Regions from separate parts of the Anoxybacillus sp. genome, predicted to be linked through region 3. Evidence: riboswitches for the same ligand, from Rfam matches in the RefSeq annotation. Region 3 holds a riboswitch; each other region holds the start of a gene.
The links. Region 3 has a riboswitch for S-adenosylmethionine ahead of mtnW (2,3-diketo-5-methylthiopentyl-1-phosphate enolase). Riboswitches for the same ligand answer to the same signal wherever they lie in the genome.
Positions count from the first base shown of each region.

Region 1: it holds a riboswitch for S-adenosylmethionine, as region 3 does, so the genes downstream of both, V7Z64_RS11580 (methionine biosynthesis PLP-dependent protein) here and mtnW (2,3-diketo-5-methylthiopentyl-1-phosphate enolase) in region 3, are expected to answer to the same signal.
Region 2: it holds a riboswitch for S-adenosylmethionine, as region 3 does, so the genes downstream of both, metK (methionine adenosyltransferase) here and mtnW (2,3-diketo-5-methylthiopentyl-1-phosphate enolase) in region 3, are expected to answer to the same signal.

Region 1 covers NZ_DAITON010000146.1:447-5,214, reverse strand. The annotation lists gene tnpA (IS200/IS605 family transposase) at 27-425, shown strand; gene V7Z64_RS11595 (hypothetical protein) at 472-1,002, opposite strand; gene V7Z64_RS11590 (HD domain-containing protein) at 1,123-1,659, shown strand; gene metC (cystathionine beta-lyase) at 1,680-2,819, opposite strand; gene V7Z64_RS11580 (methionine biosynthesis PLP-dependent protein) at 2,823-3,926, opposite strand; SAM riboswitch class I at 3,999-4,106, opposite strand; gene V7Z64_RS11575 (cupin domain-containing protein) at 4,253-4,738, opposite strand.
Region 2 covers NZ_DAITON010000004.1:4,407-13,870, reverse strand. The annotation lists gene V7Z64_RS00965 (fatty acid desaturase family protein) at 164-1,249, shown strand; gene V7Z64_RS00960 (energy-coupling factor ABC transporter ATP-binding protein) at 1,309-2,082, opposite strand; gene V7Z64_RS00955 (energy-coupling factor transporter transmembrane component T family protein) at 2,034-2,765, opposite strand; gene V7Z64_RS00950 (energy-coupling factor ABC transporter permease) at 2,762-3,730, opposite strand; gene pckA (phosphoenolpyruvate carboxykinase (ATP)) at 3,915-5,501, opposite strand; SAM riboswitch class I at 5,677-5,785, shown strand; gene metK (methionine adenosyltransferase) at 5,906-7,111, shown strand; gene asnB (asparagine synthase (glutamine-hydrolyzing)) at 7,173-9,059, shown strand; gene V7Z64_RS00930 (glycosyltransferase family 4 protein) at 9,050-9,464, opposite strand, start outside.
Region 3 covers NZ_DAITON010000019.1:8,974-18,437, reverse strand. The annotation lists gene V7Z64_RS13345 (matrixin family metalloprotease) at 1-278, opposite strand, end outside; gene V7Z64_RS03745 (ATP-binding protein) at 824-2,164, shown strand; gene V7Z64_RS03740 (ZIP family metal transporter) at 2,176-2,910, shown strand; gene V7Z64_RS03735 (DMT family transporter) at 2,923-3,774, shown strand; partial or broken gene V7Z64_RS03730 (Rpn family recombination-promoting nuclease/putative transposase) at 3,830-4,667, opposite strand; gene V7Z64_RS03725 (1,2-dihydroxy-3-keto-5-methylthiopentene dioxygenase) at 4,762-5,298, opposite strand; gene V7Z64_RS03720 (methylthioribulose 1-phosphate dehydratase) at 5,311-5,916, opposite strand; gene V7Z64_RS03715 (2-hydroxy-3-keto-5-methylthiopentenyl-1-phosphate phosphatase) at 5,913-6,572, opposite strand; gene mtnW (2,3-diketo-5-methylthiopentyl-1-phosphate enolase) at 6,569-7,789, opposite strand; SAM riboswitch class I at 7,850-7,956, opposite strand; gene V7Z64_RS03705 (pyridoxal phosphate-dependent aminotransferase) at 8,051-9,223, opposite strand; gene V7Z64_RS03700 (carbon-nitrogen family hydrolase) at 9,321-9,464, shown strand, end outside.

The DNA.
Region 1 (4,768 bases), on a different contig from region 3:
TACTCGATTTTATCTAGCACCACGGGTTGAAGTATATTTCTGAAAATCATAGTAAGCACTTGCTTATATGTCACTTCATATTTGTTTGCAAATATCGAAAAAAGCTATTATTAAAAGTCGGTGATGATATTAAAACTGAAATCGAATCAATAGCTAATCATTACGGTTGGCAAATTATTGAGCAAGAAATAGACAAAGACCATATTCATATCTTAATCAGATATTCTCCAAAATGGAGTATTCTTGAAATCGTTAGATTATTAAAGCAACTCACAACTTATCGAATGTGGCAAAAGCACGAAGTGTACTTATGCCGACATTTTTGGAAAGAACGAACCTTTTGGAGTGATGGATATTTTTCTTGTAGTATTGGGAATGTAAGCAAAGAGATTATTCAAAAATATATTCAAGAACAAGGTCGTTAGGGCTTACATCCCCTAGCCTAAAGGCATAGGGGTTTTACGCCCAATCTTATAAAACGGCCTTCAATTTTTGTTTATCGACGGCGTATTTTAAAAAGCGATTGAATGTCGTCTTTATCCCCTTCCCGCCTTCGCGATTGTGCGGAATGAGCGCGTGGACATGATCGATGATCAGCTCTGTCCCTTCGTCCGTCTCTTTCATTTTGACGCTCTTTAAGATGATGGGACGCGGATCTTCGACGATGACTTCCTCAATGCCGTTTCGTTGATGAGATAGCACATGCACCTCGTTTTTATACGTTCCGTTTCCGCGCGCTTTTACGAGAAAAACGACAATATCTTCTTTTCCATCTTCCGTCACGTCCATCGAATACAATTGCGGAAGTGCTTTCGGGTCGTTTACATGCTCCCATTCTGGAAACGTATACGTTTCTTTTCCGACATGTAGCGTGAAGTGACGGAGCCACTCTCCATCTTCTTTGCCACATAGCTGCACGTTCGCTTCATCCAATTTTTTCGTACACACGTCCCCTTGAGCCGACACGACCGTCATAACTGATAACAATAAGGATAAAAACATACGCGTCCTCCAAACCTTTTTTCACTTAGTATGAAGAAAAAACAGAAAAAATATGTATTGCCTTTTCTAAAAAAGACATGATATGATAATTAGAAAAACATTCGAAAGGGATGGTGAGCTATGAGACGTGTCACATTAACTGACATCTTCCTTCACCCCATCACTCAAAAATATTTGAAACGTTCAGGCGTCGCGCACGCCATCGCTACCGCATACCACGCATATCGCCTCGCCTTGCTTTATGGAGTGAACGTCGATTTAGCGACAAAAGCTGCTTTGCTTCATGATATCGGTCATTATGAATGGTACTCAAACGGAACGTGGGACTATGAAACATATAAACAAAACGATATTCATGCGATTAAAGGGGCAGAGCGAGCGCATAAGTTGCTTATTCGACTCGGCGAACACCCTCAACATGCGAAAGAAATTGCCCTCGCCATTTTGCTTCACACCGATTCGTACCTTCCAGAAGGAGAATTAAAACGAAAGCCGCTCCAGACGATCGTCAAACTTGCGGATGAAGCGGATGAAGAACCGGGCGGTAAACATCATTATCGCCAAATCGATGACGAACTCGCCTTGAAAAAAATTCAACAACTTGATCGCATGGTCGAACAGCAAATGAAGCGTGATGCGCTCGACCAAATTAGCTAAGGCTAGGCGATGTGCCTAGCCTATACATATGATAACGCCTGTTCCACATCAGCAAGCAAATCATCGGTCGCCTCTAATCCAACACTTAGGCGCAACAAGCCGTCCGTAATGCCGCGGCGATGGCGCTCCGCTTTCGGCATAGCGGCATGCGACATTTTCGCCGGATACGATAAAATCGACTCGACCGCCCCGAGACTGACCGCAAACACAGGGATGCGCGCATGTTTCACAAACGTCCGCACCGCTTGTTCGTCTTCCAATTCAAACGACAGCACCGCGCCAAACCCGCGCGCTTGATCGCGATGAATGTTATGACCTTCATGAAAAGAAAGCCCCGGATAATATACGTGCGCCACTTTCGGATGACGATGGAGAAACTGCGCCAGCTGCAACGCCGAACGTGAAGCGTAATCTAACCGAACGTGAAGCGTTTTTAACCCGCGCAACACAAGCCACGCATCTTGCACGCCAAGCACCGCACCAAACGAATATTGCAGTTTGCGCAGTTCCCTCGCCAAGCGCGCATCTTTGACAACCGCAAGTCCAGCTACAACGTCGCTATGGCCGGCTAAAAATTTCGTCGCGCTATGCAAAACGACATCGACGCCGAGATCAAGCGGACGCTGTAACACAGGCGTCGCAAACGTATTATCTAAAAACGTTAAACATCCGTGCGCTTTGGCGAGCTTCACAACCCCACGAATATCCGTAATTTTCAATAGCGGATTCGATGGCGTTTCCATATAAATGACTTTCGTGTTTGGGCGAATGTGGCGCGCTACCGCATCTAAATCAGTCATATCGACAAACGTATGCTCGATGCCAAATCGGCTCAATACATCGGTGAGGATGCGATACGTTCCACCATACACATCATCGGTAATTAATACGTGATCCCCTTTTGACAACAATAAAAACGCTGTTGAAATGGCAGCCATGCCGGAAGCGAACGCAAAACCGCTCACTCCACCTTCTAATTCCGCAATCGTCTCCTCCAACGCCTCGCGCGTCGGATTGCCCGAACGGCTATAATCGTATTTGCCGAACGTATCAAAGTCAAACTGATGAAACGTCGACGCATGATGAATCGGGACGCTAACGGCCCCCGTTTGCGCATCGATCTGCCATTTATTGTGAACGAGTTGCGTTTGCAAATCCATCCTCTACACCTCTTTCATGCGTTGAAACGCTTGAGTTAAATCAGCAATTAAATCGTCCGCATGTTCAATGCCGACAGAAAAACGCAATAGGCGATTACACACCCCGTTTGCGATGCGAACATCCTCTGGAATATCCATATGCGTTTGCGTCGCTGGATACGTAATAAAACTTTCGACACCGCCTAAACTTTCCGCAAACGTAATGAGCTGTAAACTTCGTAAAAAGGCATTCACCCACTTTTCATCGCGCACGCGAAACGACAACATTCCTCCTCTTCCCGGATACAATACGTCCGTCACATCTTCATGTTCGGCTAAAAATTCATATATCGCCTTTGCGTTTTGTTCGTGCTGGCGCATGCGAAGCGCAAGCGTCTTCATGCCGCGAATTAACAGCCATGAATCAAATGGAGACAACACCGCACCGATGGCGTTATGATACATCGCCAGCTGTTCGCACAATTGTTTTCCTTTGGCGACAATGAGCCCAGCTAGCACATCGTTATGTCCGCCTAAATATTTTGTCGCGCTATGAACGACGATATCGGCTCCTTTTGTGAGCGGCTTTTGCAGTACAGGGGTGTAAAACGTATTATCAACGATAAGAAGCAGCCCATGTTGTTTCGCAAACGCCGCGACCGCTTCGATGTCCGCTTCTTGCATTAAAGGATTCGTTGGCGTTTCTAAAAAAATCGCCTTTGTTTTGTCCGTCACATGCCCCTTCACCGCATCAACATCGCGAAAATCGACGTATGTAAACGTCATGCCGCACTTGCGCCAGCCTTTTTCAAACAAACGATACGTCCCGCCATATAAGTCGGCCGAAACGAGAAAATGGTCGCCGCTTTCAAATAGCGCAAACACCGTTTGAATCGCCGCCATGCCTGAACTACATGCGAAACCTTGATCCCCTTCTTCTAGCTGTGCAATCGCCTCTTCGACAATATGCCTTGTCGGGTTGCCGGTTCGAACGTAATCGTACCCTGTCGATTGTCCGATTCCTTCATGACGATACGCCGTTGAAAAATATACTGGCGGATTGACCGTCCCCGTCGTTGTCTCGCTTCGATTACCAATTTGCGCTAACCGTGTTTCGATATGACTCATTCGCTCTCTTCCTTTCTAAAAAAATAAAAGCCTTCAAAGAAGAAGGCTTTTTTGTCCATAGACAATCGCTTCTTCTTATCTTCCGAATTGAACGCCAATTCGCTGGATTTAGCACCTGACCGTTTCCGGCTGGTTGCTGAAGCTTCATCGGGCCAGTCCCTCCGCTTCTCTCGATAAGAACGCAAAACAATATCGAATTTTCTGATTTTTAATTAATGTACATCATTTTCAAAAACATTGCAACTGTTTTTTATCGCCTAATAATCAAGTATGTTGCCCAAGGAAAAGTTGGAGCAAAAAAGACTTGAGGCATCGCCCCAAGTCTCTTATCGTTCTGCCGCAAGGGCATCTGCTTTTGTCGGATGCACCGTTCCAGCTGGATGTTGTGGCGGGGCATAAATCGAGTACAGTTTAAGTGGAACGTTTCCCGTGTTCATCAAGTTATGCCACGTTCCCGCTGGCACGAAAATAGCCGATCCGTCCGCTACCTTCCTTTCAAACGTGAGCTGATCTTTCCTTTTTCCCATCCGCACAATGCCTTCCCCTTGTTCGATACGCAAAAATTGGTCGAGATGATTATGAATTTCTAATCCGATATCTTCTCCAACTTGAAGGCTCATTAACGTCACTTGCAAATGCGGCCCTGTCCATAGCGCCGTACGAAACATATTGTTTTGTTTCGTCGCTTCTTCTATTTGCACAACAAATGGATTCGGCCCGTAATCTGTCGCGGTTGCGCGCGGAAGCGGATACCCCATCATCGGATATGGATACATCGGCACATACATATAGCTCGGATAGTAATAATACAACATTCCCACCTCTTTCAATATCATCAATCG
Region 2 (9,464 bases), on a different contig from region 3:
AGTTGATATCAAATAGTAAAAATAAATCATATGATCAGGTAATAAATTTTGTTGACAGGACGAGAATGTAAATGATACGATGGCAATAAGCTTAAAAGAGAAATGTATGAATATTCGTTTCTTTTAAGTGAAGTTTTTACGTATGAGGGGAGTTTTTTATTACATGAAACAATTTCATTCATTCGGGTGGTATGCAGCTCGTATCGCTCCGTATTTGCCCGAAGAAGCGTTTCGTCCTGTTCCGTCTCGATTGTTTGGTGGGCTTGCTTACATGTTCGTTTTAGTCAGTAGCATTATGACAATTTCTCTACTTGATCTTCATTGGGCGTGGAACGGATTGCTTTCTATCGTTATCGGTTTTTGTTTTGCGGGTTTAGGTTTTCTAGGGCATGAAATTTTGCACGGGACAGTTGTCAAACGGGCATGGCTTCGTGATTTGTTAGGAGGGATTGCCTTTTTGCCGCTTTGTACAGGACCGAAGCTGTGGAGAAAGTGGCATAACGCCACACACCATGTGCATACACAGCATGAGGAGCTCGATCCTGATGCGTGGCCGACGATCAAACGTTTAGCTCAAAGTCGTTTTCTTCGTTGGGTTTATCGCATCCCGTTTCCGATTCGTGCGTTTTTCTCGTTTTTGTCATTAGCAGGGATGTTTACCGTTCATTCGCTTCATATGCTTCTTCATTTTTGGAAGGAGTTTGAGCGCGGAAGTCGTCGTGCTGTATTTTGGCAGTTTGTATTGCCATGGTCGGTATGGATTGGTTTGCTTTTTGCGATTGGCATTGAGAAATGGATATTCGCGTTTGTTCTTCCTTTGCTAATTGGCAATGCGATTGTTATGGGATACATTTCAACGAACCATCGTTTAAATCCGCTCGTTCCGGTCAACGATCCGTTAGCGAACAGTTTAACAGTTATCGTTCCGAAGTGGGTAGATGTGTTACATTTTAACTTTTCCCACCATACAGAACATCACTTATTTCCAGCGATGAGTTCAAAATATTATCCGTTAGTGAAGCAATATATTAAACAACTATGGCCGGATCGTTATCATGAAATGCCGATGACGAAAGCGTTAATTGCGCTATGGAAGACACCGCGGCTTTATCATGAACAAACGGAGCTGATCGAACCACGTGAGGGGCATGTGTACGGAACGCTTGGAAACGGATTAAATATAGATGACATTTCATATAAAGGAGAAGAAGAACATATCACTATAAAAAAAATGGCTAAGCAAAAATAGAGCGTCGTGTATCGGCGCTTTTCTTATATGTTGAGGGACGTGGCAAAATACGCCACGTCTTATTTTTTTCGTTGGAACATGAGGGGGAGTTCCAAATGATATTCGTGTAAAAACGGTTCGTTCGTTAATATTGCTTCTGTTTGACCGTCATATACGATCGTTCCATCAGCGAGTACAATTGTTCGTTCACAACATTCAAGCACAAAGTCAAGATCATGTGTTGTAACGATTTTTGTGTGAGGTAATGATCGAACGAGTTGAATAAGCGCTCGTCGTGCTTTCGGATCTAACGCAGCTGTTGGCTCGTCCATGAGCAATATGTTCGGTTTCATCGCAAGGATAGTAGCGAAAGTGACGAGACGTTTTTCCCCTTCTGACAAACGATATGGCGGTCGGTCTTTCACGTGTATCGCTCCGACGCTTGTTAAAGCATGTATGACTCGTTGCTTCACTTCTTCCTCATCCATACCTTCATTGCGAAGCGCAAAGGCGACATCATCGTAAACGGTCGGCATAAATAGTTGGTCGTCCGCTTGTTGAAACGTAAAGCCGATCGTGCGGCGAATATCGCGCAGCGTCTGCTTAGATAGGCGCATATTGTTGATGATGATCTCCCCTGCTTGTGGCATATACAGTCCAACAAGCAACTTTAATAGCGTTGATTTTCCTGCCCCGTTTGCTCCGATCACACCAATGCATTCCCCGGGCTGAACAGAAAAGGAAACATTACGAATGGCTTCATGACCATCTGGGTATATGTAACAAATATCCGATACGTTTATTATCATATGATCACCAACCGATAAACGATGAACAATCCAACCAATATACATGTATATACGATGTCTTTCATTGTCCACCGTTCTATTTTGATATGGAGGCGTTGAATCGAAAAGCCGCGCAATGTCATCGCCTCATATACGCGCTCAGCACGTTCAAATGTTCGCAACAGCAAGTGTCCAACAAGCGATCCCCAAACGGATAACTTGATCGCACGATGTTGGGGTGCGCGCAACATATACGCTTGATGAAGTGTTTTTGCTTCTTCTAAAAATAAAAAAATGTAGCGATATGTTAAAAGTAATTGTATAACGAGCAAACGAGGAATGCGTAACGAAAGAAGTGCTCCTGCGAGTTGCTCGATCGGGATCATGAAAAATAATAGTGCTGTTGCCAGTACTGCAAGTACATTTTTCAGGAGAAGTGTAGCAAACGCCAGCCATCCTGCTTGAATATGCCAATGAAATATGGAAATATGCTCGTCTATAAAAAGTAATTGAGACATGCCAACCGCTATGATGAAAGGTAACGAGACGAGCAACATGTTTTTTATACGGCGGATAGAAAGGCGATAAACAATGATTATGACGGTCGGGTAGAGCGATAACGGAATGAGTTCTACAAACGCGTACGAGTGGAACGAGGCGACGATGACGATATACGTAAATGTCGCAATAAGCATGCTTAGCGGATGCATCATATGTCGTCGCGTTTCAACACTTGTTATCATGTTCATCGCGTTTGCTTTCTCCATTTTTTCATCATGTACGGTATGATGAGCACGAATGCAACGATACATGCACCGATGATGCCAGAAATGCTTGTCCCAATGTTTAGCCATCCGATCGATGCGTCTGCGCTTTTCAAATTGTAATCGGGCAACAATGCAAATAATTGTTGAATCGATTCCAATGCGCCATGAATGGCTGTTGTTGCATGTAGCTCGTCTGTGCCAGCCGTGTGAAAAATAGACCATGCTAATCCATCAGGTTTGGACGAAGCTATAGATGAAAAAATTCCGCCGACTATTAAAGCAAGCAAACCAATAGTTGCAATCATTCGATTGACCGGAATATATGTCGTTGTCGAAAGCTCCGGCTTTGCTTTCATCATGAAAGTGATGACAGCAGCAGTAGCTATGCCTTCAACGACGCCGATCGCCAAATGAATCGGTTGCATAAATAATGTGAAAGTGGTAAAAGGCAATTCGACTTTCCCGGACAGCAACGTTTGCACAACGACGCTAAATGAACCGAGTTGCAATCCGATGACCGCAGCGATAATGGACGAAAACCATACGTTCATTTGACGAACAAGTCGTTTGTATAACGGATACGCAATGAAGCATGTGTAAAACCCAAGATTGAACACATTGCATCCGAACGCTAACAGTCCACCATCTGCAAAAAAGAGTGCTTGAATAAACAAAATGACTGCCAAAGTTAAAAACGCTGCATACGGACCGAGCAACGCTGCAAGCAGCAATCCGCCGCCTAAATGTCCACTTGACCCTGTACCCGGGATGGCAAAGTTAATCATTTGTGCCGCAAATACAAATGCTCCGAGCACCCCCATAAGAGGTAGCTTTTTCTCATCCGCTTCGATGTTTAACTTTTTTAATGAATAGCTTGCTATTCCCGCGGTAGCCCCCCACATCGCTATTCCTACCGCAGGTGAAATAAGCGCATCTGCCATATGCACCACAAATCCCCCCTTGTGTCTTATTATAGAGGATATATGTCATTGAAAGCCATTTCATTTTTCTTTTTCGTTTGGTTGTGATACAACGTTTCTTTTTTTGTCACAAATCCCGCTTTTATCTTTGTCGTTTATGCGAGATGACAAAAATGAAAAAGCTGCCGATAAAAATAGGCAGCTTTTTTTGTTATGCAATTGGTCCACCGAGTTGTTCAATACGCGGATCAACATTCGTAAATTTTTTAAAGTTTTCGCGGAATTTAGCCGCAAGTTGTTTAGCTTTTTGTTCGTATGCTTCCTTGTCTTCCCATGTGCTTTTTGGCTGCAACACTTCATCAGGGACACCTGGGACATGGAGAGGAATATGCAAGCCGAAAATTGGGTCTTGAACGGTTTCGACGTTGTTTAATTCTCCTTCTAACGCTGCTTTCACCATGGCGCGCGTATAAGATAGCTTCATTCGCTCGCCAACCCCGTATCCACCACCGGTCCAACCTGTGTTTACTAAAAATACTTGAACGCCATGGGCATCGATTTTTTGCCCGAGCATTTCCGCGTAACGCGTTGCAGGAAGCGGTAAAAACGGTGAGCCAAAGCATGTAGAAAACGTTGCTTCAGGCGATGTTACTCCGCGTTCTGTGCCAGCGAGTTTGCTCGTGTAGCCGCTTAAAAAATGGTACATCGCTTGTTCTTTCGTTAGTTTGCTAATTGGTGGCAATACACCGAACGCATCTGCTGTTAAAAAGACGATTGTATGTGGATGACCTGCGACGCTCGGTTGAACAATATTGTCCATCGCTTCGAGCGGATACGCAGCGCGCGTATTTTCAGTAAGCGTCGCATCATCGTAGTTTGGTATGCGCGTGTCTGGATCGACGATGACGTTCTCTAATACAGAGCCGAAGCGAATGGCATCGAAAATTTGTGGCTCTTTTTCGCGCGATAAATTGATGCATTTTGCATAGCAACCGCCTTCGATATTAAAGACGCCGTTGTTCGACCACCCGTGCTCATCATCGCCGATTAAGCGACGGCTCGGATCGGCAGAAAGAGTCGTTTTTCCTGTGCCGGATAAGCCGAAAAAGAGTGCGACATCTCCTTCTTGCCCTACGTTTGCTGAGCAGTGCATCGGGAAAATTCCTTGTTCCGGTAATAAAAAGTTCATTACAGAGAAAATGGATTTTTTCATTTCGCCAGCATATTCCGTTCCACCAATGAGCACTGTGCGACGTTCAAATGAGATGATAATAAACGTTTCTGAACGTGTGCCGTCTACAGCTGGATCAGCTTTAAACGTTGGAGCAGAAATGACTGTAAATTGCGGCTCGTGCGTTTTTAGTTCCTCTGCTGTTGGACGAATGAATAATTGATGAGCAAATAAATTATGCCAAGCAAACTCATTCACTACTTGAATAGGTAAACGATAAGCTGGATCGGCACCCGCAAAACCGTTAAATACGAACACTTCTTCTTTTGTCATTAAATAATCAACGACTTTATTGTAAAGACGATCAAACACTTCTTCAGAAATTGGCTGATTAACTGTTCCCCAGTCAATTTTATGTTTAACAGATGGTTCTTCAACGATATATTTATCTTTTGGGGAACGGCCTGTATATTTTCCGGTCGTTGCGCAAACAGCACCGGATGAAGTGAGAATGCCTTCTTGACGAGTTAACACTTTTTCTACTAATCGTGGTACAGATAAGTTATGAAAAACCCCATCCCTTTGTAAGAGTGTTGATGATTTGTTTGTCAATTCAATGGAATTCATTGGACAAAACCTACCTTTGTTTGATTTATTCTTCATGTAAAAAGTATAACACATTTTAATAAATAATCCATACTAATTCATGTATTTTTCTTGAATTTATTTTCAAGATCATTGTGGCATAAAAAACGTTGACTCGCTTCGTATAGATGTGATATGATGCTGAAATGAACGGATACTCTTATCCCGAGTTGGTGGAGGGGGACAGGCCCGATGAAACCCAGCAACCGTCACATGCGTGAAAAGGTGCTAACCTGTGGCAAGGGAACGCCCTTGAACGATAAGAGTGAAAGGCGCAGACAAATGCAAAAACCTTTCCTCTGAGGGAAAGGTTTTTTTCACGATAGACCATAATAAGAGGGATGAGTACCGTATCATTTGCCACTATACTGAGGAGGAATGTTTAAATGCCTAAACGTCGTCTGTTTACATCTGAATCTGTAACGGAAGGGCATCCGGATAAAATTTGCGACCAAATTTCCGATGCGATTTTAGATGCGATTTTAGCAAATGATCCAAATGCGCGTGTTGCATGCGAGACGAGCGTAACGACAGGACTTGTTTTAGTGAGCGGAGAAATTACGACATCTACATATGTAGATATTCCGAAAATTGTTCGCGAAACGATTCGTGAAATTGGCTATACGCGTGCGAAATACGGTTTTGATGCAGATACGTGCGCCGTATTAACGTCAATTGATGAGCAATCACCAGACATTGCGATGGGTGTTGACAAAGCGTTAGAAGCGCGTGAAGGACAAATGACAGACGAAGAAATTGAAGCGATCGGTGCAGGGGACCAAGGATTAATGTTTGGCTTCGCGTGCAACGAAACGAAAGAGCTTATGCCGCTTCCAATTTCGCTCGCCCATAAACTTGCGCGCCGTTTATCAGAAGTGCGTAAAGAAGACATTTTACCTTACTTACGTCCGGACGGAAAGACGCAAGTAACGGTCGAGTACGATGAAAACGGTAAGCCTGTGCGCATCGATACGATCGTTGTTTCTACACAACATCATCCAGAAATTACACAAGATCAAATTGTGCGCAACATTAAAGAACACGTCATTAAGCCTGTCGTTCCAGCAGAATTGATCGACGAAAACACAAAATATTTCATCAACCCAACAGGTCGCTTCGTAATCGGTGGTCCGCAAGGCGATGCAGGCTTGACAGGACGTAAAATTATCGTTGACACGTACGGCGGTTATGCTCGTCACGGTGGTGGAGCGTTCTCAGGAAAGGATCCAACAAAAGTGGATCGTTCGGCAGCATATGCCGCTCGCTATGTAGCGAAAAACATCGTTGCGGCAGGTCTTGCGGATAAATGTGAAGTGCAGCTAGCGTACGCGATCGGTGTTGCGAAGCCAGTATCTATTTCGATTGATACGTTCGGAACAGGTAAAGTATCTGAAGATATTTTAATCGAAGTTGTTCGCAATAACTTTGATCTTCGCCCAGCAGGCATTATTAAAATGCTCGACCTCCGTCGCCCGATTTATAAGCAAACAGCAGCTTATGGTCACTTCGGTCGCACGGACATTGATCTTCCTTGGGAGCGTACAGATAAAGCGGAAGCATTAAAACAACAAGCGTTACAGTTAGCGAAGTAAGCAAGAGAAGAGGGTTACATCATGTAACTCTCTTTCTTTGTTAAAACAGCGGGGTGGGACAATGTGTGGATTCGTTGGTTGCATATATGATCAACCAAGGCAAGTATGTGATGAATGGAAAAAGACGTTCCAACAAATGAATGATATCATTACTCATCGCGGACCGGACGATGAAGGATATTTTTTTGATGAGCATGTACATTTCGCATTTCGACGTTTAAGCATTATTGATTTAGAAGCAGGCCATCAGCCGCTCTCATACGAAAACGACCGATACTGGATCATTTTCAATGGAGAAATTTACAACTACATTGAACTGCGTGCACAGCTCGAGCAGAAATATACGTTTGCGACGCACTCAGATACAGAAGTGATATTAGCGTTATACGCTGAAAAAAAAGAGGCATGTGTGCAACAATTGCGCGGCATGTTTGCTTTTGTTATTTGGGATAAAGAAGAAAAAACGGTATTTGCTGCGCGCGATCCGTTCGGGATTAAGCCGTTTTTTTATGCTGCCCAAGGTGATCGTTTCCTCGTTGCTTCGGAAAAGAAAAGCCTTTTGTTAGCAATAGACGGGGATATCAACAAAGAAGCACTTCACCATTATTTAACGTTTCAATATGTTCCAGAGCCGTTGACGATGACGACAGGCGTCTGTAAGCTAAAGCCAGGCCATTACATGGTAAAAAAAATCGGCGAACAACCGATATTTGTTCGCTATTTTACTCCATCGTTCACGCCGACAAATCAATCGGAAGAAAAGTGGATTGTAGATATTCGAAACGCCCTTATGAAGTCTGTTGAAGTGCATATGCGCAGCGATGTACCAGTCGGCTCTTTCTTATCTGGGGGAATCGATTCTTCGCTCGTTGTCGCCATGGCGAAACAATTTCATCCTCATCTTGAGACGTTTTCCGTCGGGTTTGCTCATGAAGGATTTAGTGAGATTGACGTAGCAAAGGAAACAGCTGAAAAGCTAAATGTTCGACATTATAGCTATATAGTTTCCCCAGAAGAATATGTACAACATTTGCCGCACATTATGTGGCACATGGATGATCCTCTCGCTGACCCAGCAGCTGTGCCTCTTTATTTTGTTGCTCGTGAAGCGAGAAAGCGTGTTACCGTCGTATTATCAGGTGAAGGGGCAGATGAACTGTTTGGGGGATACAATATTTACCGTGAACCACATTCGTTACGTTTCTTTACTTATCTTCCGAAGCCGGTGAAGCATATGCTGCGCGCATTCGCCCGTCTTCTTCCGGAAGGGATGAAAGGGAAAAGTTTTATCGAGCGTGGTACGACGCCGTTACGTGACCGATATATCGGCAATGCGAAAATGTTTGAGGAGAAAGAAAAAGCTCTTATATTGAAAGAATACAAGAGTCATCTGGCATATACAAACATCACGAAACATTTGTATGATGAAACGTCTTTGTATCATCCGGTTGAACAAATGCAATATGTTGATTTGCATACATGGTTATGCGGTGACATTTTATTAAAAGCTGACAAAATGACGATGGCTCATTCACTCGAATTGCGCGTCCCGTTTTTAGATAAAGAAGTGTTCGATGTGGCTAAGCATATTCCCGCTCATTTGAAAACGAAGAATGGCACGACAAAGTATATACTGCGAAAAGTGGCGGAAGGACTTGTGCCAGATCACGTATTATACCGTAAAAAACTCGGTTTCCCTGTTCCGATTCGCCATTGGTTAAAAGATGAATTGTACGATTGGGCAAAAACGACCATTCAACAAAGCGAAACGGATGACGTATTCCATAAACATGTTCTTTTACAGTTGCTTGATGAGCATGCGACAGGAAGGGCAGATTATAGTCGGAAATTATGGACCGTGCTTATGTTTATGATTTGGCATGCCGTATACGTAGAGGAGAAGTATGATTTCTTCAAAGAACACGTTGCCATCCGCTCTCATGCGTAATGAGAGTGACGCGTGTGAATGACTTGCTCGTAGTGGGAAAGAAGTTCGCTGAATATGTTTTCCCAGTCTTTCGTCTGGGCATATTCGCGAGCGGCTTTCCCCATTTGTTTTCGTTCCTGTTCATTTTCAAGCATATATTCGATTGCTTTTTTCCAATTATTTAAATCATCAGGGGGACACAATAAACCTGTTTGTTGTTCCTTTACAATTGTTGTCACACCACCACGGTTCGCGCACACAGCAGGAGTACCAGATGCGAAAGATTCTAACACAACATTTCCAAATGTTTCTGTTGGGGATGGAAATGCTAGTATATCGGCGGCTGCATATGCTTCTGCCAACTGCTCTCCGCTTAAAAAGCCAGTAAACGTTACATTGTTAGGAGCATTTTGTTTTAGTTGTTCT
Region 3 (9,464 bases):
ATAGCATTTATTCCATTCCAATCATCACTTTGCGGATACTCGTCATTTAGGAAACCCTTTGAAAGGATAATAGAACGAACATCGTCTTCATGATCCAATCCGAGAGCATGACCGACCTCGTGTGCTGTTGTTTCCCTCGTTTGAACCCAAGACAACTTTTGAAAACCTGGTAAATAGATCCTTAACTGCGACTTATCGTATGTGCAATCCCAACAAGCAGTCACTTGTCCCAACCAGTTCACATGATAGTTAATACAATCAGCGACAACGGAACCCATATCCTTCGTACTAGCCCACCATTTATAGTTAGCTTGGGAGGCATCGTACGTTCTGGTCGTACCAATAAGTGGGGAGCTATCGAACGCTTCCGAACCATACACTGCCCTCGCTTCATAACCAGCATGAATAACCGACGAATCAATCCAATATTTTAGTGAGTTTGGATTCCTATATTTGCCACCAAATAGCTCATAAGCACGAACACTGCTACTAGGAATCAAGTATAACATGATAATAACGAAAAAAGTCAATCTTCTCACATCCGCTTCCTTCTAGAAATCTTTTACTTTTTTAAAGCCTAGTTTATTGTATCATTTTTTTTTTTTTTTTTTTGCAAATTGTTTTTTTTAACCAAAATATATTTCTGTACTTGTCAATAAACATACTCTATTTAATACGGTTATCATTTTCTCCGTCTTTTTCTTATCTTTATGTTATAATATTCCTTGAATTTTGTTTTGTTGAGGGAGCGTATATGGGGAGAGAGAGAACAAGGCGGTGGCTGTACATATTGCTCGTGATTGTCCCATGTTTGATCGGGAGCGTGTGGATTGTACGTTGGCAAGATGAACAGCTACAACGTCAACAGGTAGAAGAGACGCGCATGTTTGCGAACATACATAAAAACGATTTAGATCGCTTTCTTGCGGAAACGACGGCTCGGCTTGAAACGTTGGCGCTCGTGATAAGCAAACATACAGACATAAAAGAAAACATACACGATGTAGTGAAGCAAATAGAAAAACAAGACGTTCGCTTTGAGCGCATTTCGTTTTTTTCGGAAAGTACAAGTTCAGCGATGCGACTGGCAGAAGCAACAAAGCAGCCGATGTTTACCGACGATGAGACGGCAACGATCGTGACACCGATCATTGATGAACGAACGAAGCGTGCGATCGGTTTTTTAGTCGCAACGTTGCGGACAGATTATATAAAGCAGCGCATGAAAATCATCTATCCACAAGCTTCGTTTCGCTTGTACGATGAAAAAGGAAACGAACTGTTCAGCGCAAACGATCTTCGCGCATCCAAAGAAACCGTCGTCGTTCATTTAAATCAAGCACCGTGGCTCATCGAGGCGAACGTACCTTCCGTCGCTAACAAACAACGAATGCAGGCGGCGCTTCCGCACGTGTTTACGTTCATTGTTGCGATGCATATGGTTTGGTTATTTATTCAATATTCGTTATTGAAGCGGCGAACGATGATGGAACGAATGGAAACAGAAGCGCAAAAACTTGAATTAGTCGGCACGCTTGCAGCAAGTACCGCCCATGAAATTCGCAACCCGCTCGCCGGCATTAAAGGATTTATCCAACTGTTGAGTGAAAAGCATAAAGATAACGAATCACAACTTTATTTTTCGGTCATTCAAAACGAAATTACACGCATTAACGACATCGTCAATGAATTTTTAATTCTCGGCAAACCAACGACGCAAAAGTTTGAAACGTGCGATTTGAACGATATCGTGTTAAGCATTCATCCAATTATTGAATCGCAAGCGCATTTGCATAACATCATGTATACGTTGCAATGCGCTCGCGTATCGCTACCTATTCGCTGTTGTAAAGACCATTTAAAGCAAGTCGTGTTAAACTTAGTGAAAAACGCGATCGAAGCGATGTCAAGCGGTGGACAGCTTACCCTTTCGCTTGCGAAACAAGACGGCTGGGCAATATTAAGCGTTTCCGACACCGGCAACGGCATCCCGAAACATGTCAAAGATAAATTGTTTCAACCGTTTGTCACATCAAAGCAAATGGGAACAGGACTCGGGCTCGTCGTATGTAAACGAATCGTCGACATGCATGAAGGAACGATCGATATTCATAGTATAGAAAATAAAGGAACGACGATTACCGTTCGCCTTCCTTTACAGTAGGAGGTGGAAACATGTTTGACATGCTTGTCGGCAGTACGTTATCCGCGCTAGCAACAGGTGCTGGCGCGATTCCTATTTTATTTTTATCGCGCTCCCTCACACACCAATGGCGCGATATGTTGCTTGCGTTTACCGCTGGTGTCATGATGGCAGCGTCCATGCTCGGCCTCATTCCTGAAGCGCTATCTTCAGGAACGTTTCTCTCGCTTGCGGTTGGACTATGCATTGGGGTGTTGACGTTGACGTTTCTTGAAAAAATGGTGCCGCATATTGACTTAGCGCATACGGAAAGCGGCGTAATGATCGACAAAAAAGCGTTGCTCGTGCTTGCCGCTATCACACTCCATAATATCCCAGAAGGGCTATCGGTCGGCGTGAGCTACGCCTCTGGGGAAGGGAGCGAAATCGGCAACTTAATCGCTTTAGCGATCGGGTTCCAAAACGCTCCAGAAGGATTGCTCGTTGCGCTTTTTTTATTTAATCAACGCATTTCAAAAGGAAAAGCGTTTTTCATGGCGACGGGCACAGGGCTTATTGAACTCGTCGCTTCGATCGTTGGCTATTATTTAACGTCCGTTGTCGGCTCGCTCGTTCCATACGGTTTGGCGTTCGCAGCTGGCGCGATGTTGTTTATCATTTATAAAGAGCTCATTCCTGAAAGTCATGGCGACGGAAACGAACAATCGTCGACGTACGCTTTTATTATCGGATTGTTGCTGATGGTGTTTTTAATCGAAACGTTTTAAAGGATGAGGATCATGTCGAAATATTATATGCTTCTTTTATTAACAAGCGCACTATGGGGAGGCAACTTTGTCGCAAGTAAACTGCTCGTGCCGCACGCCTCCCCCCTTTCATTAACGTTTATGCGCTGGACGATCGCAGTTCTTTTTTTATTTCCGATCGTATTAAAAAAAGAACGGTCCGTTCGCCTGCAAACACGCGGCATTATTCCGCTTATTGCGATGGGCATGACAGGCGTCGTATTATTTAACGTTCTTATGTTTCGGGCGCTTCGCTACACATCGGCCGATCACGTCGGGCTCATCTCAACGTTAAATCCGATGGCGATTGCGCTTGTTGCTTACGTCGTATACCGTGAGAAACTGACGATGAGACAATGGTTGTCCATGACCGTCTCCCTTGTCGGCGTGCTTTTATTTATGACGCACGGACAGCTTCATCGCGTGCTACACGTCAATATCGGCGATGTATGGATGATCGCTGCCGTCATCGTTTGGGGCATCTATTCCGCATGCGCAAAAGCGGTCATGAAATGGTATTCTCCGCTTGCGGCGACGTTTTGGTCGGGCGTCTTTGGCGTCGTCGGGCTTTTGCCATTTGTATCTTCCTTTTCCGTTCATCACGTAAACGTCTCGTTTTTGCTTGCGCTCATCTATACGAGCATCGGAGCGACGGTGCTGGCGATGTTTCTTTGGAACGTCGGCGTGAAACAAGTCGGTGCCACAACAGCGGGGATGTTTTTAAATTTCAATCCGCTTTTTACCGCATTGTTTGCGTACATATTGCTTGATGAAACGTTAACGCTGGCACAATGGATCGGTTCGTTCATTACGATCGCAGGCGTTGTGCTGTTTACAAAAAAATAGAGTGAGGCGCTTGCCCCACTCTATTTTTTCACATCCAAACAACCATACTGTACAATCACACTTCTTCTATCAACTGCTTTACTTCTTCTTCTGAAAGTTCAGCCATATACGCAATCTCTTTCACATCTAGTCCCTTTCTCACCATCGCTTGTACAATGTGCTTCATTCCTTGCTTTCTCCCTTTTTCAAGCGCTTTTCGTTCGTACGAGATCATCAGCTCCATCACCTGTTCTTTTTCTTTCGCTTCCATTTCATTCACCTCGCTTCGTAGTTGTTGTTCTTCTTCGTCTGATAGTTTCACATATGTTTCAAAAAAACCGAATAGCAACCGTTGTTTTGCTTCGTCTAGTTCCATGCGCACTAGCATGCGTAAAAATTGTTTTTTCATCTCAACTCTTTCATTTTCAGTATACCCCATCTTGCTTAACAAAGCAGCAGCGATCGGGTTGTCTTGCTGAATGTAGTTTCGCCAATGCTTTTTGCGCAGTTCGATCGTGAAAAATTGAAAGTGAAGGACTTGACCAAAAGGAAACAGATGGCTCATTGCGGACTGTGTCATAGCTAAATAGTGCGATAGGTACGATCGGTTTACGGTATCTTTCATACAAACGACTAAAGTAAATAAACATGCGTTCCGGAAACGATAGCTGGACGTAACTTTGATTTTCGATATGCACGATGACAATCCCGTCTTCGCCTTTCAGCTTCGTTTCGACAAGCAGATCTACGCGATACTTTTCCCCTGCCGTTACATCGGTAAACAGCTCTTCTGATAAAAACGACAAATGGCGAAAATCGATATGCTCATGCATCGTCGGAAAGAAAAGAAGAATAAACTCCTCAAAAAATGTTTGAATGAGCTCCTTAAACAAACGATCGTGGTCAATGGACATACATTCACCCCTCATTCGATTGTTTCAATCGTTTTATTCGGTAAAATGAATCAAATTCCTGCTGTCATTACACACTAAAAAAATAGAAGGGGTGCTATTCCCCTTCTTTTTCTTCATATGGATGTGCCACCCATCCAGACGGATCGATAAATAAACGAACGGCAACGACTTGGCGATCGTCCATTAACGTAAAGAAATGCGGATTTCCTTCTGGTACGGAAATCACGTCGCCTGCTTCTAGTTCTACGTCAAAATATCCTGTTTTTTCGTCTCCTTTAATGACGAAAATGCCATGACCAGCGACGATCGCCCGCACTTCGTCTTCCGTATGCGTATGCACTTGTTCAAACTTTTTCAACAGCTCTTCTAAATTTGGCGTTTGTTCGCAAAGCGCCACGACGTCCCACGTTTTATAGCCTCTCCGCTTCGCTAAATCTTCAATTTCCGTCTGAAACGTCGCTAAAATGTCGGACTTTTCTTCATCTGTTAATACAAACTTGTTTTGTAAATGATCCGGAAGTTTGCTTGCATCCCATCGTTCATACAACACTCCTTGGTCGTTTAAAAACGCCGCGACGTTTTCTTTTCCTTCAATGACTTCCCCAGTATTTCGCACTTTAATAACTGCCATACATACTCCCCCTTATCGTTTCATGAGCAATAATTTCACATGATATTGACATAAAAACTCGCACGCTTCTAAAAACTTTTTCGCCTCTAACACATCTTTTCCCCAAACGGTGATGCCGTGGTTGCGAATAAGCACCGCGCCGGCATCTTCATGAACATGGTCGGCGAACGCTTTTGCTAACGTCGGAATATGGGCGAAATTCGGAATAATCGGAATGCGAAATTGCGCATCTTCCTCCCATAATCCGAACGCTTTAATCATTTCTTGATTCGAAAAAACGACTTCCCCTTCGTCACCGTACAGTTCTGAAACGATATTGTTATCGACCGTATGCACGTGCAAAACGCAGCCGGCGTTCGTTTTGTTGTAAATTTCCACGTGAAGAAGCGTCTCCGCCGACGGCTTTAGGTGCGTCGCTTCCGCCGGTCGTCCGTCCGCACCGACGAGTAAAAAATCTTCCTTCGTCTCTTTTCGCTTATCTTTTCCGCTTGCGGTCACGAGAAACGTGAGCGGCTCATCGCTCACTTTCAGCGATAAATTGCCGCTTGTCGCCATAAACCAGTCGCGCGCCGCTAGCTCTCGTTTGACTTCCGCTAGCTCTTCCCATTTCTCTTTCATGCGATCACCTCACTTTCTTTTAACGCATCGATGACATCATAAAACGTCGTAAACGGCGTATGCGGTAAGTGTAGCTCACGGCATTTTTCAAGTAAAAAGTCGCGCGCGATGACGTGATCGGCTCGTTTTGCTGCCGCTAAATCGGTAATGGAATCGCCGATGACGATCGTTTTCGCCCCTTTTGGCGCAAGTTTACGAAGAAGCGACGGCTTACAGCAGCCGCAACCGTTTTGGCAATGTTCATCGCACGCATGCGGCCACGTAATGCGAATCGTATCGCCGCTAAAATCGGCGCTGTTACAATAAATGCGTTCTTTTTCAACGAGCCCGTCAAGCAGCGGATAGACGAAAAAATCGATGCCGCCGCTGACGATATAAAGCGGAATTTGTCGCTCGTTCGTAAACGCGACAAACTCAGAAAATCCGTCGCGAATGCGCGCGGTGCGCAGTAAAAACTGCACGATATCTTCTTTTAACGTTGTCGGCAAAAGCGAAAACATGCGCCCGACGCCTTGTTGCACCGTACATGCTTGCGCCAATATATCGTCTTTGATCGCTTCCCACTCCGGTGGGGCAAACTGTTTCATGAGCGCAATAATGTTATCGTTTAACGTAATCGTCCCATCAAAATCGCAAAAAATGACCGGCTTCATCATGCGCTCCCCCATAAATCAAGCGCTTGTTTTAACGCTTCGTTTTCCGCCGCAGCCTCATGAAGCGAACGCCCAGAAAGCACCGCTTCCACCGCAGCGCGAAACGCTTGCCCGCCACCGACAGCGCCTTGCGGATGTCCGTGCACTCCACCGCCTGCGTTAATGACACAATCGATGTCAAAGTCGCGCATAAGAAGCGGCACAAGCCCCGGATGAATGCCGGCAGATGGAACAGGGAACGTGCGGGCAAACGGTTCTTCCTTCGTTAATTCATGAGCGATCGCAAGCGTCTGTTTTTTTTCAAGCGCCACGCTTCCGTACGGCGATGGAAAGAGCGAAAAATCCGCCCCTGCCATGCGCAACAATTTCCCAAGCAAAAGCGCATAACTGACGCCATACACGTGCGACGAAGCGATCGCTCCGCTAAACGACGGATGCGCCATAATCGGCAAGCGAATGTCGTCATCTTCACGAAGCGCTTGCAATACATCTAGCCCGTATGTAAAGACGTTAAACAACAATACGTCCGCGCCAAGCTCTGCCGCGCGCTTTGCTTTTTCTTTTAGCTCAAACGTTTTTCCTGTTAAGTTCACCGCATATAACGTCCGATGCCCTGTTTGTTCGTACACGTCTTGTAACGCTTGTTTTCCTGCGACGATTCGTTTTTCAAACGGCGTTAAGTCGTTGTCAAACAAAATTTCATCGTCTTTGACGAGATCGACGCCGCCAAGCGCTTGCAGCTTTAATTGCTCAGTCACATATCGCAAATCGCGCCCGATGACCGCTTTAAAAATGCTCATCACAAGCGGACGGTCAAAGACGCCAAGCTTTTCGCGAATGCCGTCCATGCCGAAGCGCGGACCCGGAAATGCCCGTTTTAATTCATCAGAAAAAGCAAGATCAACAAGTTTAATCGTTCCATCAAGCGACAACTTCCCAAACGTCGTCGTCAAAATGGCTGGAAAATCGGCGCTAAAATTGACGCTCGGATATGAAATGCGCACGAGCGCGCGCTTCAAGCGCTTCCCGAAATACGTATTGACCCGCTCATCTTCCTCAAGCTGTTCAATTGACTGAACAACACCTTTATGTTTTTTCAACTGCTCTTGCTCAAGCTGCGGCAAATCGGTCCACGAGCCGACTGTGAGCCCAAGCGCGATCCCTTCTGCTTTTTTCGCTACATCTTTGTCATCATGAATCAAATACGTTGCGGTAATCATACTCCCACTCCTTTACAAATAAAAAACCTCTTCATAAGAAGAGGTTCGATCCGTCGTCTCTTCTTATCTCTCAGCGATTGCTGCGAGAATTAGCACCGTGCTTAACAGCTGTTAAGTCGGTTGCCGGGCTTCATCGGGCTCGTCCCTCCGCCTACTCTTGATAAGAATTCGCAATGTATATCATTTTTTGAACAGTTCGTTTTTTTTGCATAAATTTAATTCGAATTATGACAGTACATCACGCATTTGTCAATGACTTTTTTAAAAAAGTCGCAACCGTCCGATGCGTTCAGCGGCTTCTTTTAGCCGTTCTTCACTCGTCAATAGCCCTACGCGCACATAGCCTTCCCCATGTTCTCCAAAACCGATGCCCGGAGCGACCGCTACATGCGCTTTGTCAAGCAACAAGTCAGCAAACGTCTCGGACGTATATCCTTTTGGTACCGGAAGCCAAGCGAAAAACGAACCTAAAGGGGCTTGCACGTCCCATCCGATTTCACGGAGCGCATGAATAAACGTATTGCGCCGCGATTCATACGTCGCCACGAGCTCATGCACGCATTGTTGCGACTGTAAAAGCGCTACCGCTGCCGCTTCTTGAATAGCTCCAAAAATACTGACGTACAAATGGTCTTGCAGCACATTGATCGCTTCAATCATGCTTGCGTTACCAACGGCAAAACCGATGCGCCATCCTGCCATATTGTACGTTTTTGAGAACGTATAAATTTCAATGCCGACGTCTTTCGCCCCTTCTGTTTGCAAAAAGCTGATCGGCTTTTTCCCATCAAAACCGATCGCTCCGTATGCGAAATCGTGCACGACGCCAATGCCGTATTTTTGCGCAAACGAAACCGTTTCATCAAAAAATGATTGTGTTGCCGTCGCGCCTGTCGGGTTGTTCGGGTAGTTTAAAAACATCAGTTTCGCTTGTTGTACGACACGTTCATCAAACTCCTCATAATTAGGCAAAAAATTGTTTTCCGCTCGCAGCGGCATCATTTCCATACGCGCCCGCGCGAGCACAACGCCCGACCAATAATCCGGATATCCGGGATCAGGAACGAGCACAACATCGCCCGGATTTAATAAACAAAGCGGCATTTCGACTAGCCCAGCTTTTCCGCCAAATAAAATGGCGACTTCTTTTTCTGGATCAATCGTTACCCCATATTCGCGCTTATAAAACGTTGCCACCGCCTCTTTTAAAAACGAATAGCCGCGAAATGGCGAATATTTATGATATGTCGGGTTGGCAGCCGCTTGTTGAAGCGCGGCAACAATATGCGGCGGCGTCGGCTGATCCGGGTTTCCTTGTCCTAAATTAATAACATCTCGCCCGTCAGCGATGACCGCATGTACTTTTTGAACGAGCGATGCAAAAAATTGCTTCGGCAGTTGCTGCAACAAATGAGATTGCGGAAATGTCGTCATTTTGCCCACCTACTTCACAAAAAGGTTGAAATTCTAGTCAAACATCATATATTGTAAAAATCAAAATGTAAAGAAAATTTTTTTTGAGGTGAAACGAATGAATATAGCTTGTATACAAATGGACATTGCCTTTGGGGAACCGGAAAAAAATAAACAAACCGTCGTGCGCTACATGGAGCAAATTGCCTGTGACGCCGACGTCGTCGTCTTGCCCGAGCTATGGACGACAGGATACGATTTA